DNA from 2 places in the Streptomyces sp. R-07 genome. Region 2 is predicted to be linked to the other one. Evidence: riboswitches for the same ligand, from Rfam matches in the RefSeq annotation. Region 2 holds a riboswitch; the other holds the start of a gene.
What was found. Region 2 has a riboswitch for cyclic di-AMP ahead of ACN9M0_RS01515 (LysM peptidoglycan-binding domain-containing protein). Riboswitches for the same ligand answer to the same signal wherever they lie in the genome.
Positions count from the first base shown of each region.

Region 1: another riboswitch for cyclic di-AMP. It lies ahead of ACN9M0_RS19350 (M23 family metallopeptidase); the one in region 2 lies ahead of ACN9M0_RS01515 (LysM peptidoglycan-binding domain-containing protein).

Region 1 is NZ_CP183978.1:4,233,650-4,240,687, forward strand. It holds tRNA gene ACN9M0_RS19320 (tRNA-Met) at 44-117, shown strand; gene ACN9M0_RS19325 (MerR family transcriptional regulator) at 229-969, shown strand; gene ACN9M0_RS19330 (hypothetical protein) at 1,137-1,514, shown strand; gene ACN9M0_RS19335 (PLP-dependent cysteine synthase family protein) at 1,578-2,609, shown strand; gene ACN9M0_RS19340 (MFS transporter) at 2,606-3,841, shown strand; gene ACN9M0_RS19345 (PP2C family protein-serine/threonine phosphatase) at 3,963-5,174, shown strand; cyclic di-AMP (ydaO/yuaA leader) riboswitch at 5,387-5,551, shown strand; gene ACN9M0_RS19350 (M23 family metallopeptidase) at 5,562-6,674, shown strand; gene ACN9M0_RS19355 (aldo/keto reductase) at 6,727-7,038, shown strand, end outside.
Region 2 is NZ_CP183978.1:283,238-290,275, forward strand. It holds gene ACN9M0_RS01505 (phosphocholine-specific phospholipase C) at 1-806, shown strand, start outside; gene ACN9M0_RS01510 (DUF6197 family protein) at 935-1,537, opposite strand; cyclic di-AMP (ydaO/yuaA leader) riboswitch at 1,932-2,090, shown strand; gene ACN9M0_RS01515 (LysM peptidoglycan-binding domain-containing protein) at 2,093-2,980, shown strand; gene ACN9M0_RS01520 (phosphoribosyltransferase family protein) at 2,977-4,281, opposite strand; gene ACN9M0_RS01525 (hypothetical protein) at 4,394-4,552, opposite strand; gene ACN9M0_RS01530 (alpha/beta fold hydrolase) at 4,587-5,351, opposite strand; gene ACN9M0_RS01535 (SpoIIE family protein phosphatase) at 5,562-7,038, shown strand, end outside.

The DNA.
Region 1 (7,038 bases), 4.0 Mb from region 2:
TTTCGTGATCGCCCCGGTCATGCCGTACAGTCATGTTTACCGACGCGGGGTGGAGCAGCTCGGTAGCTCGCTGGGCTCATAACCCAGAGGTCGCAGGTTCAAATCCTGTCCCCGCTACTCAGTAGCAACGAAGGCCCGGATCCAGTCACTGGATCCGGGCCTTCGTCGTGTCGCGGACGATTCTCTCCGCTTGACCTTTACGCGACGTCAAGATTTAGCGTTCTCGGCATGGAGTGGTCGATCCAGGAGATCGCCAAGAAGGCCGGTACCACCAGCCGCACTCTCCGGCACTACGGGGAGCGCGGGCTGCTGGAGCCGAGCCGGATCGGCGCGAACGGTTACCGGTACTACGACCAGGCGGCGCTCGTGCGCCTGCAGCGGATCCTGCTGCTGCGCGAGCTGGGGCTCTCGCTGCCCGCCATCGCCGAGGTCCTCGCGGGGCAGCGGGACACGTCCGCCGCCCTGCGCACCCATCTCGCCCTCCTGGAGCAGGAGCGGGAGCGCATCGGACGCCAGATCGCGTCGGTGCGGACCACTCTCGACAAGACGGAGAAGGGAGAAGAGCTCATGGCCGAGGAAGTTTTCGACGGTTTCGACCACACGGTGCACGAGGAGGAGGTGTCCGAGCGCTGGGGCCGCGAGGCGTACGAGAAGGCCGACCGCTGGTGGCGCTCGCTGAGCCCCGCGCAGAAGAAGGTGTTCATGGAGGAGCAGGCCGGCATCGCCCGCGAGTTCGGGCGGGCGGCGCGCGAGGGCCTTGCCGCCGACAGTGACGAGGTGCAGGCGATCGCGTGGCGCCAGGTCGCGTGGCTGTCGACGACCACGACGCCGAGCAAGGAGTACCTGATCGGCCTCGGGCAGATGTACGTCGACGACCCGCGCTTCGCCGCCAACTACGACAGGCACGGCGAGGGCACCGCGCTCCTCGTCCGGGACGCGATGAAGGTCTACGCGGAGCGGAACCTCTGACGGACCTGTCTGAAGATGAGACGGACCCGCCTGAAGATGAGACGGACCCGCCTGGAGTGAGACGGACCCGCCTGGAGTGAGACGGACCTGTCTGAAGTAAACGGTGGCCAAAACCGTGCCCGCCTCTTTGCGGGCGCGCCATGTCCCACCGTAGTCTCGCGCGCACCATGAGTGACCAGCGTGTGAGCGATGTGAGCCGGCGGGCGCCCGCCGTGCTCGTCCTGCTCGCGCTCCTCGCCCTTCTGGTGAGCGTCTGCCACGGCTCCCACGGGCACCTGCTGCCGACCTCCGGCACCGCGACCGTCTCCGCCCCCGCGCTCCCGCACGGCTGCGAGCGGTCCGGGGACGCGTGGACCTTCGACGTCCACCTCCCCGCCCAGGCCGCCTCCTCCCAGCCCGCCGCGCCCGACGCCGGCGGAGCCGCGGTCCTGCCGTACGAAGCGGACCACCGCACCGATCCCCGCGCGCGCTGCGTCCGGGGCCGGGCGGGCCCCGGCCCCGAGCCGGGCCGTCTGCTGATCGCCCTCGGAGTGGACCGGAACTGAACCGGGTCCCGCCCTCGCGTGACCAGGTTCCCCTTCGCGTACCCACCCCAAGGACGTGCCCCCATGAGCGCACCACTGACCGGCAGCGTGCTGCCCGCCGACGGGCAGACCGTCGGCAACACCCCCGTCCTGTGGACGGACGACGGCTACTGGGCCAAGCTCGAAGGCTTCAACTTCGGCGGCATCAAGGACCGTGCCGCCCTCTACATGGTCGAGCAGGCCCGCCGTCGCGGGGAGCTGCGGCCGGGCGCCCCGATCGTCGAGTCGACCTCCGGGACCCTCGGCCTCGGCCTCGCCCTCGCGGGCGTGCTCCACGGCCACCCCGTGCACGTCGTCACCGACCCCGGTCTCGAACCGATCGTCGAGCGGATGCTCGTCGCCCACGGCGCCCGGGTCCACGTCGTGCCCGAGCCCAGCGCGCGGGGCGGCTGGCAGCAGGCCCGGATGGACCGGGTCGCCGAGCTGCTCGCGAGCCTCGACGGGGCCTGGTGGCCGAACCAGTACGGGAACCCCGACAACCCCGACGCGTACACGGGGCTCGCCGCCGAACTGTCCGCACAGCTCGACCGGATCGACGTCCTCGTCTGCGCGGTCGGCACCGGAGGCCACTCGGCCGGGATCTCCCGGGCCCTGCGCGCCACCAGCAGCCCGGCCCTGGAGCTGGTCGGCGTGGACTCGGTGAACTCCACCGTCTTCGGCCTGCCGGCCGGGGAGCGGCTGATGCGCGGCCTCGGCTCCTCCATCCACCCGGGCAACGTGGACCACGGGGCCTTCGACGAGGTGCACTGGGTGGGCCCGGCCGAGGCGGTGCGGGCGGCCCGCCGGCTGGCCTCGCGGCAGTTCGCCACCGGCGGCTGGAGCGTGGGCGCGGTCGCGCTCGTCGCCGGCTGGCTGGCCCGCACGAGGCCGCGCGGGACCCGGATCGCGGCCGTCTTCCCGGACGGGCCGCAGCGGTACTTCGACACCGTCTTCAACGACGAGTTCTGCGCGGCGCACGGGCTCCTCGACGGGCCCGTACGGGAGGACCCCGCCGTGTACGTCTCCGACGCGACCGTCAGCGGCTGGACCCGCCGGGTCCTGGAGCGTGTCCGGTGACGACGGCGACCGCGCCCGCCAAGGCCAGGGGCGGCATCTGGAAGCAGAGCCGTACCTTCGATCCGGCCGTACGGCTCCTCTTCCTCAACCAGCTCACCATCAACCTCGGCTTCTACATGCTCATGCCGTACCTGGCCGCGCACCTCGCGGACGGGCTCGGGATGGCCGCCTGGGCCGTCGGCCTCGTCCTCGGCGCCCGGAACCTCTCCCAGCAGGGCATGTTCCTCGTCGGCGGGGCGCTCGCCGACCGGCTCGGCTTCAAGCCGCTCATCGTGGCCGGCTGCGCGCTGCGGACGGTCGGCTTCGGGGCGCTCGCCTTCGCGCAGTCGCTGCCGATGCTGATCGCCGCCTCGCTCGCGACGGGACTCGCGGGGGCGCTGTTCAACCCCGCCGTACGGGCCTGTCTCGCGGCGGAGGCGGGGGAGGAGCGGCGCGTGGAGGCCTTCGCGCTGTTCAACACATACTACCAGGCGGGCATCCTGCTCGGGCCGCTCCTCGGGGTGGCCCTGACAGGGGTGTCGTTCCGGCTGACGTGCGTGGTCGCGGCTGTGCTCTTCGCCGGCCTGACCCTCGTACAGCTCCGGTACATGCCCGTACGGGCCGTGTCCGGTTCCGGGGACGAGGGGGAGAAGGGGGAGCTGGGGCAGTTCCGTACGGTGCTCGCCCACCGCACCTTCTGGCTCTTCTCGCTCGCCATGACCGGTTCGTACGTGCTGTCCTTCCAGGTCTATCTGGCGCTGCCGCTCGCGGCGGGCGGCACAGGGCCGACGACCGCGCTGTTCGTCGTCTCGGCGCTCGTCGCGCTCGCCGGGCAGCTGCGCATCACGGCCTGGTGCCGGCGCCGCCTCAGCCGGGAGCGGTGCCTCGTCCTCGGGCTCGGCCTGATGGGCGCGGCCTTCCTGGTGCCGGCCGTCCTGGGCCGGGGCCTGGTGGCGCTGCTGCTGTGCGCGGCGGTCCTGGCCGTCGCGAACGCGGTGCTCTACCCGTACGAGATGGACACCGTCGTCGCCCTCTCCCGGGGGCGCTGGGTGGCCACCCACTACGGGCTCTACAACACGGTGTGCGGGATCGGGATCACCCTCGGGAACCTGGGGACGGGCGCGCTCCTCGACGTCACCGGCTGGTCGGCCGCGCCGTGGCTCGTGCTGTGCGCGGTGGGCCTGGGGTGCGCGGCGGCGATGGCCCTGCTCGCCCGGGGCGGCCGGCTGGCGGAGGGGGCGTCCGGGGACTGAGGCCCGCCCGGCCGGCCGTACGCCACTCGGCCCCGTGGGAGTCGCCGCCCTTCGCGGCGGCGGCCACCCTGGGAGGGCGCGGTGCGGACCGCGGCCGGTCGGACCGGGCAGGAGAGCACAGGTGGGGCACCCCCTAGGAGCGGCGGGCGGAGGGCGGCGGGCAGGCGACGGGCGCCCCGAGTACGGCGGCGCCCGGCGGTTCATCCACACGCTGCCCCCGCTGGTCATCGTGGGCGGTGTCGTCTTCGACCTGTCGACACCGCCCGCCTACACGGCGGCGCCGCTCTTCTCCGCCGCCCCGCTGATCGCCGCACCCTTCTTCTCCACCCTGACGACCCTGCTCACCGGGATCGCCGCCGTCCTCGCCTCCGTCGGGCTGCACGTCTACAACGGCACCGCCGACGAGATCGCGTCCCTCACCGAGACCCTGACCGTCCTCACCGTCTCGGCGCTCGCCCTCCTCATCAACCGGGTCGTGCGCCGCAGCGGCGAGCGGCTCGCCTCGGCGCGGGTCATCGCCGAGACCGCGCAGAAGGCGGTGCTGCCGACGCCCGCCGAGCGGATCGGCGGGCTGCAGTGCGCGGCGCGGTACGAGGCGGCGCAGGCCGACGCGTTCATCGGCGGCGACCTGTTCGCCGTCCAGGACACCCCGCACGGGGTGCGGCTCGTCGTCGGGGACGTCCGGGGCAAGGGGATGGAGGCGGTCGAGGCCGTCGCCGTCGTCATCGGCGCCTTCCGGGAGGCGGCCGAGCAGGAGCGGACCCTGGAGGGCGTGGCGCAGCGCCTCGAACGGGCGCTGGCCCGGGAGGGCACCCGCCGGGACGGGCTCGACGCCTTCGAGGGGTTCACCACCGCGGTCCTGGCCGAGATCCCGCGCGCCGACGGGGCCGGGACCTTCGACGGTTTCGTACGGGTCGTCAACCGGGGGCATCCGCCGCCGCTGATGCTGTACGCGGACGGCCGCCTGGACTCGCTGGAACCGGGCGAGGCGGCGCTGCCGCTCGGCATGGGGGAGCTGGCGGCGTGGCCGGACCGGGCCGAGGCGCGGCCGTTCCCGCCGGGCGCGACGCTGCTCTTCTACACGGACGGCCTCTCGGAGGCACGGAACGCGCAGGGCGTCTTCTACGACCCGGCGGCGCGCCTCGCCGGACGGATCTTCCCGGGGCCCGAGGAGCTGCTCGACGCGCTGGTGGACGACGTACGGCTCCACACGGGCGGCGGGTCCACGGACGACATGGCGCTGCTCGCCGTGAGCCGCCCGGCGACGGGGCAGCCCGAGCGGCGCCGGACGATGCCGGTGGTGCCGCCGGACGGGTCCGGTCACCGGGTGTAGTCGCGGGGTGTCACTGCGATAACAATTGACATAACGTCAGATCGCGAGGGTTTCGCCGCGCCCGCCTTATGTCTTTCTGAAGGGGGCTCAACTCGGGCGATACTCCCCTAATTCAATGAATGATCAAGGGGAACGGCTTGGAATCGGGACCCCCTGTCTATTAACGTTCGATAACGCAGCGCGGTCGTCCCAGCCGTCGCAAGAGGCGGCACCGTGCGCACGCGCCGAATCCTGAAAAGGAACCGGGGAACCACCACTTGGGGTGAATCGGGCCCCTTCGTACCCGTGCGAACCACGCACCCGTGCGGTCGAGCCCGTAGGAGACCTTCCTGCTCCGAACCCGTCAGCTAACCCGGTAGGCGAGAAGGAAGGAAAGGAGCGCCCCCCGTGGCGTCCAACACCCCCGCACCCGAAGCCCCCTTCGACGCATTCGGTGGCGGTGCGGGTATCTCCGCCCCGGACACCGAGTGGAACCCCACCGAGGGCTCCCTCCGCGCCGAGAGCCGCTCCGGCGGCCGGCACCGGGTCGTCAAGCAGCGCTCCAACTTCGCCCGCTCCTCCACCGTCCTCGGCGTCGGTGTGATCGCGGCCGTCGGCGCGGGCGGCCTCGCCACCGCGCAGGAGAAGCCGCCGGTGGCCATATCGCTGCCGGACCTCCCGGATCTCCCGGACCTGCACCTGCCGGACGCCCACGACCTCCCGGGCGTCGGCGACCTCCTTCGCGAGGAGGACAACGCGCCCGTCACCGCGGGCCGCGCCAACCCGAACCCGCTCACCGCCGCCACGTACACCACCGCGGCCGACGAGCAGACCGGACAGGCCGAGCAGGCCACCGCCGCCGTCCCCGCCGCGGGCGAGGCCCTGCGCGCCCGCATCCTCCAGCAGGCCGAGCAGCAGCAGGCCTCCGCCGACGCCGCCGAGAAGGCCGCCATGGAGAAGGCCGCGGCCGAGAAGGCCGCCGCCGAGGCCGAGGCCAAGGAGGCCGCGGCGGAGAAGGCGGCCGCCGACGCGAAGGCGAAGGCCGAGGCGGAAGCCAAGGCGAAGGCCGAAGCGGAGGCCGCGGCGAAGGCCGAGGCCGAGCGGCTCGCCCAGCTCGCCGCCAGCTACTCGCTGCCGGTCTCCTCGTACACCCTCACCGCCACCTACATGCAGGCCGGCTCGATGTGGTCCTCCGGCTACCACACCGGCCTCGACTTCGCCGCCCCCACGGGCACCCCGCTCAAGGCGGTCCACGGCGCGACCGTCAAGTCGGCGGGCTGGTCCGGCTCCTACGGCTACCGGATCGTCCTGGAGCTGGAGGACGGCACCGAGGTCTGGTACTGCCACCTCTCGTCCATGCTGGTCAGCGCCGGCCAGACCGTGGGCACCGGCGAGACCATCGGCCGCGTCGGCGCCACCGGCAACGTCACCGGCGCCCACCTCCACATGGAGGTCCACACCTCCGGCGGCGACGGCATCGACCCGGCGGCCTGGCTGCGCTCCAAGGGCCTGAGCCTCTGACCTTCCGGCGACGCGCGGAATAGGCCCGGCGGCGGAGACCGTTGATCACCCCATGACTTCTCTCCGCACGCTGGGCTCTTCCGACCTGCACGTCTTCCCGATCGCCCTGGGCGGCAACGTCTTCGGCTGGACCGCGGACGAGGCGCAGTCCTTCGCCGTCCTCGACGCCTACGCCGCCGCGGGCGGCAACTTCGTCGACACCGCGGACGTCTACTCCGCGTGGGCCGAGGGCAACGAGGGCGGCGAGTCCGAGACCGTCATAGGCCGCTGGCTCGCCTCCCGGGGCAACCGCTCCGACATCGTCGTCGCCACCAAGGTCGGCGCCCACCCCCACTTCAAGGGGCTCTCCGCCACCACCATCAAG
Region 2 (7,038 bases):
GTCCCAACATCAGCGCCTGGCGGCGGAAGGTGACGGGCGATCTGACCGGGGTCTTCGACTTCGCCAACCCGGTGTACGGAGTGCCCGCCGGCCTTCCCTCCACGGCGAAGGTGATCGGGCAGGCCACCTGCGGCCCGCTGCCGAACCCGGCTCCCCAGAACAACGCCCTGCCCGCGCAGGAGTCCGGCACCCGCCCGGCGCGCGCCCTGCCGTACCAGGTGAACGGCAACCTCGACCGCTTCGAGTTCGGTGCCGCGGGCAAGATCCTGGCCTGGTTCTCGATGACCAACCAGGGCGCGGAGGCCAAGCGGTCGGCGCACTTCTCGATCCACCCGCACCAGTACCGGGACACGGCCGCCTGGCAGTACACCGTCGACCCCGGCGGCACGGCCTCCGACTACTTCAACATCGGTCTGGGGTCGGGCTCGGGGAAGTACGACATCTCGATGATGGGGCCCAACCGCTTCCTGCGCCGGTTCATCGGGGACGCGTCCAAAGCCGGCAAGGCCGTCGAGGTGGCGGCCCGGTTCGCACCCGACGCGGGGACGGGCAAGACGGCCCTGTGGTTCAAGATGACGAACGCCTCGGCCGGTCCCGTCACCTTCACGATCCGCTCGAACGCCTACCGCTCGGACGGTCCGTGGACGTACGCGGTGCCCGCGAACTCCAGCCGCGAGGACTTCTTCAACGCGGTGGCCTACAACGGCGGCTGGTACGACTTCACGATCCTGGCCGACATCGACGGCACCTGGTCGCGCCGGTACACCGGCCACATCGAGACCGGAGCCCCGAGCGTCAGCGGCTGATCCCCGTCTCCCGCGGGCCGGGGCCGGCGGCCGAGCCCTCCCCCACGGCCCGGGCGTCAGTGGCTGTTCCCCTCCCCCGCGTGCCGAGCGGCGGCCCTCCGGTCGCCGCCCGGCACGCGGGCGTGGTGTCAGCGGCCGGCGTGGGCGGCGCGGCGGAGCGTGGCGTCGAGGAGGCCCACCGCGTCGGCGGCCGTCCGCCCGGGGGCCCGGTTCCACGGCCCGATCAACCCGTGCCACCCCTGCGACCGCAGCTCGGTCATGATCCACGCGGCCGCCTCGTTCATGGTGTCCGCGCTGCCGTAGCCGAGGCGGTGGGCGGCGAGCAGGGCGCCGCAGACACACCGGGCGCCTCGTACGTCACGCAGCTTGTACGGGGCGTTCTGCCAGCCCCACTCGGTCAGCACCTCGCGCGCGTACCCGAGATGGACCGAGGGGCGCAGCTCGGCCTGACCGATGCGGCGCCAGGCGTGCAGCCGGTCCGGCAGTACGGCTCCGAGGCGGCCGGGGAGACGGCGCTCGGCGGGGAGGTTCGGCGGCAGGGCGGCGAGCGCGTCGGCCACGAGCCGGTCCACCGGCACGCTGAGCAGCTCGCGCCAGCTCCCTCTTTCCGGCGCCGGATCGTCACGGGTGGTCCAGTCGGTGACGATCCGCTGCCAGGTGGCGCTCTCGTAGAGGGCGGCGGCCTCCTGGTCGAGGGAATCGGGGCTGAGCAAGGAGGTGGAGGGCGACATGCGAGTGGCTCCTGGGGTCGACTCCCTCCATCTTTCAAGACAAATGTCGGTTTTGCGACTTTTACCCCCACAGGGTGAGTCGCCCCTCCACGTGGCGACGAACACCGCATCACATGAATTATCTACCCATTTAAGCACCAATGGAATTACGCCTCATATTCGGACATTACCCTCCGGGTGACGCGACTCACTTCCCCGGACGCCGCACCCGGCGGAGCGTTCCCCCACCCCGTACCCGGCAAGGAAGTTCGACGCCTCCAGAACGGCATCGATCTTGAATTCCCCTAATTCCGTGATCCATTTACCGAGTCCCGGGGTTCACTCCCCTTGTTCTCCGTCGCATTACTGGCCTACGGTCACCTCCATTCGAGCGGAACGCCCAATCCTGCCGCCGCTCGGTAAACCTCCCTTTTCACCCGACGGCAGGAGCGGGGGACCCACGAATACGCCGGTCCGGAATCCGGAACGGCTCGGGGTGCAGCCGCGTGCGCGCGGCCGGACATCTCCCGTCCGAACCCGACAGCTCACCCCGCAGGCGCCGGAGAGGAAACCGTCATGCCTGCTCACGGTAAGCACCGCCGTCCCCGCCGCAGCGTCTCCCGCGGCCTCGCCCTGGTCGGCACGGGTGGCGCCGCACTGACCCTGCCGCTGATCGCCCCGGCCGTCGCCGGCGCCGCGCCCGTGTCCGCGGCCCCGGACATCGCGGTCCAGTCCTTCGCCGCGCACTCCGCGCCGGCCGCGGCCAAGGCCCCCACGGCCCCGGCCGCCGCGCGCTCGTACACCGTGGTGAGTGGTGACTCGCTTTCCCTGATCGCCCACAAGAAGGGAATTCAGGGCGGCTGGAAGAGCCTTTACCGTGCCAACAAGAGCGTCGTGGGTGACAATCCGTCACTCATTCACCCGGGTCTCGAACTGACGATTCGTCGGGATTCCGCGAAGCCCGTTCCCACGCAGGCGAAGGCGAAGAAGTCCGCCACGACCGAGCGGGCGAGCCGCTCCGAGCGCCGGCCGGCGGCCCCTGCCGTCGCCACCGGTTCGGGCGCCTCCGCCGCGCAGGCCGCTCCGGCCGTCGCCGCCGCTCCCGCCGCCGTGAAGGCGGCCCCGGCCGCCGCCACGAACTACGCCGACAACCTCGACGGCTGGATCCGGGAGTCGCTGGCCATCATGGGCCAGCGCGGCATCCCCGGTTCCTACGACGGGATCCTCCGCAACGTCATGCGCGAGTCCTCCGGAAACCCCCAGGCCATCAACCTCTGGGACTCCAACGCGGCCGCCGGCACCCCCTCGAAGGGTCTGCTCCAGGTCATCGAGCCGACCTTCCTGGCCTACCACGTGCCCGGCACGTCCATGGACCTGTTCGACCCGGTGGCCAACATCACCGCCGCCTGCAACTACGCGGCCGACCGCTACGGCTCCATCGACAACGTCGACAGCGCGTACTAGTCCCCCTCACGCCGGGCGTGCTCCCGGAAGTGCTCGGTGAACCAGGAGGTGGCGAGGTCCGCCACCTCCTCCAGGGCGCCCGGCTCCTCGAAGAGGTGCCCGGCGCCTCCCACCACGGCGAGCCGGTTCTCACAGCGCAGCAGCGCCAGGGCCCGCCGGTTGAGGTCCAGGACCAGCGCGTCCGCGCCGCCCACCACCAGGAGCGTCGGGGCGCGCACCCGGGCCAGGTGGTCGGCCGCGAGGTCCGGCCGGCCACCGCGTGAGACGACGGCGCTCACCGGGGACGCGGGATCGCCCGCCGCCCACAGCGCGGCGGCCGCTCCCGTGCTCGCGCCGAAGTAACCGAGCGGGAGTCCGGTGCTCTCGGGACGTCCCGCCAGCCAATCCGTGGCACCGGCGAGCCGCCCGGCGAGGAGCGGGGTGTCGAAGACGTGCGCCCGGTCCGTCGCCTCCGTCTCGGTCAGCAGGTCGAAGAGCAGCGTCCCCAGGCCCGCCCGGTTGAGCGCCGCGGCGACCGCCCGGTTCCGGGGGCTGTGCCGGCTGCTGCCGCTGCCATGGGCGAACAGGACGATGCCGGCAGCGTTCTCGGGGACCGCGAGCCGTCCGGCGAGGGTGACGCCGGTGATCGGGATCCGCACGTCCGTGTCCTGCACGACGGGGTCGCGTGCGGCTCTGCTCCGGTCCAGACAGGCGATGACCTCGGCGTCCGGGGTCTGCGAGAAGTCCTGGTAGAACTGCCCGATCGCGAAGAACAGATCCGGTGCGTGCACGCTGACGGTCTCGTCCGCCTCACCGCCGAGCCGCGCCGTCCAGCCCCGCGGTGCCACCGGCACCGCGAGGACGATCCGGGCGGCGCCCCGGGCGCGGACCACCCGGCAGGCCGCCAGTGCCGTGGCGCCCGTGGCCAGCCCGTCGTCGACGACGACGACCGTCCGCCCGTCGAGGGGCACGGACGGCCGGCTGCCGCGGTAGCGGAGGGAGCGCTGCTCGAGCTCGGCGTGCTCCCGCTCCTCCACGGCGGCGAGAGCGCGGTCGTCCACCCGGGTCTCACTGAGCACCCGCTCGTTGAGCACCCGCACGCCGCCCTCCCCGAGCGCCCCCATCGCGAGCTCCGGCTGGTGGGGCACCCCGAGCTTCCGTACGAGACAGATGTCGAGCGGTGCGTCGAGGGCGTCGGCGACCTCCGCCGCCACCGGCACGCCACCTCGGGGGAGCCCGAGGACCACGACGTCATGGCCCTTGAGGTGGTCGAGCCGGGCGGCGAGCTGCCGCCCCGCGTCCGTGCGATCGCTGAAGAACATGGTCGGCCGCCCTTCCGCCTGCGCGGCTCGGGCCCGGGGAGGAACGGTGTGCCCCGCCCCCTGCCCGTCTCTCCAGGGTAGACGGGCCGCCGGGGTCGACGGATCGGCACGTTCAGCGGGGCCGCTCCTGCCCGGAGGCCTCCCGCTGCTCGCCCTCCCGGCTCAGGTGCCAGGTGCTCCGCGGCAAGGAGGCCCCGAAGTTCTTCCGGAAGCTGCCCAGTCGGGTGCCGGAGGCGCCGGCCACGTCGTACGTCGCGCCGAGGTCGATCACCTGAAGGGCCTCGAAGGTGAAGCAGCCGGCGGCCTCAGGCGCCGAGGAAGGCCTCGATGGCCTCGGCGAGGGCCTGCGGGGTCTCCTCGGGGGCGTAGTGGCCGGCGTCCTTGAGCACTTCGAGGCGCGCGTTGGGGTACCAGCGCAGCCAGGTGGCCTCCATCGCCTCGGTGCCGAGCGCGGGGTCGTGGGCGCCGACGACCAGCAGGACGGGGGTGGGGTTGTCGCGGACGCGCTCGTGGAAGTCGGTGCGGGACCAGGAGTCCAGGTAGGCGCGGAAGGCCGTCGCGGAGGAGCGGGTGAGGGACCGGTCGACGAGTGCGCTCAGCCAGGCGTCGTCGTAGCGGCCGCCGGTGGTGTTGTCGATGATCGCGCGCCGGTTGGCCGGTTCGTCGGCGGCGCCGGCGAAGAGCTCCCAGGTGTCCCCGTCGAGCGGGAAACCGGCGGCGGAGACCGGTGAGACGCCGATGATCGAGCGGATCCGGCCGGGGGCGTCGAGCAGCATCAGCTGGGCCGCCTTGCCGCCCATCGAGTGGCCGATGACGGAGAAGGAGTCCCAGCCGAGGTCGTCGGCGACCGCGAGGGCGTCGGCCGCGACCTCCTCCATCGTGTAGGCGCCCGCGTGTCCGAGGGCCTCGCCGTAGCCCCGGCAGTCGAGGAAGGCGTACGTGCCGACGGCTTCGTCCAGGTGGGCGCGCAGCGGAGCGAAGCTGGTGCGGTCGCCGAACCAGTTGTGGAGCACGAGGGCCCTCCCGGGGCCCTCGCCGTGAACGTCGTACGGAAGAACCTGGCCCGTCATCGTGCCCCCTGCTCGCGAGTCGTGCCGCCGCGCGCCGAAGGCGGCGGTCGACGACCGAGTGTGACGGCCCGGACGCGTGGGGTCAACAGCGCCGCCCGGGGCGCGCGGGAGCGTGTCGGTACGGGATCCGCGGCCCACCAGGGTCCGGACACCAGGCGGGAGGGCAGGTCCGGGATGCGGGTGCTTTCGTGTCGGGGGCATGCTGGCTGTGTGACCTCGCACGGCGCGTCCGGCCCCGGCCCGGCGGGCGGCAGGCGTCCGGCCGGAACGGGAGCCGGCGACGGGCCGGCTTCCGGCGCACTGACCTGGGCACTCGCGGAGTCGGCGCTCGCCGCGGTGGAGGAGGTCGGCGGGTACGCGGGCGGGGTGTACCTGCGTTCCGGAACTCCCGGTCTGCTGCGGCTCGCGGTTCTGGTGGGGCTGCCGGGGTCGTTGTTCCGTCCGTGGTGGCGCATGCACGCGAACCGGCCCTTCCCCGTCGCCGAGGTGCACCGCTCGGGGCAGTCCGTCCACCTCGCCGACGTCGAGGAGGCCATGCGGCGGTTCCCCCAGCTGGTGGCGAGCCTGCCGTTCCCGTTCGCCTCGCTGTACGCGCCGGTGGTCGCCGGCCGTGAGCGCTTCGGCGTGCTCGTGGCGCTGCGGGCGCCGACCCCGGGCGTGCCGGTGGACGCGCGGGACCGGAGCCGGATGACGCGGGGCGCGCTCCGCCTCGGCGAGACCCTGGCCGACCTGGCCCGGCAGGGGACGGAGGTCGAGTGGCCCGGCGACCCGGTGTGTGTGCAGCTGTCCACGGGTTCGGGGCCGCCGGTCCGGTTCGGTTCCTTCGACTGGGACCTGGACACGGGCACGGTCACGCTGGACGACGGACTCCTCGCCATCCTCGGGGCGGGAGTCGCCTCGCCCTGCTCGATCGAGGTGCTGACGTCCCTCCTCGATCCCGAGGACGGCTACGCGCTGTGGGCGGCGGCCCGGCAGGCGACCGGGGCGGACGGACGGCCGTCGGTCCGCAGGCTCCGCCTGAAGGGCCCGGACGGCGGCCTGCACCTCCTCGAGGTGTCCGCGCGGGCCCGGCGGACCGCGCCGGGGACGGGGCCCCCGGGTGGCGGGCGGCTCGAAGGCACGCTGGTGGACCTCGGTACGGGGCTGGTCGGCTCGGACGCCACGGACCGGCTGCCGCGGGCGATCCTGGCGATCGACCGGCTCGGCCGTGTCACGTACGTCAACGAGCGCACGGAGCGCCTGCTCGGCCGGCCGCGCGGGGCCCTGGCGGGGCGGCCGCTGTGGGAGGCGCTCCCCTGGTTCGGGCACCCGTTCCACGAGGAGCAGCTGCGCGCCGCCCTCCTCTCCGGCGAACCGGTGCGCTTCCTGGCCCGACCGGAGCGGGGCCGCTGGCTGTCAGTCTCGCTGCACCCCGGCCGGGACGGCGTGACCATGGTGCTGGTCCCGGAGGAGGATCCGGCACAGCTCGCGCCGGACGCCGCGCACACCCGTCGGACGGACGACGTCCTGTCCGCGCCCGGCGACCGGGCGGCGGCGCTCTACCGGCCGGTGGCCCTGGCGATCGCGCTCTCCGAGGCGGTGACGGCGCGCCAGGTCTCGGCGGTGGTGACGGAGGAGCTGCTGCCGGCGTTCGGTGGCCGGCAGCTGGCGATCTACCTGCTGAGCGACCGGCGTCTCTACCTCGCCT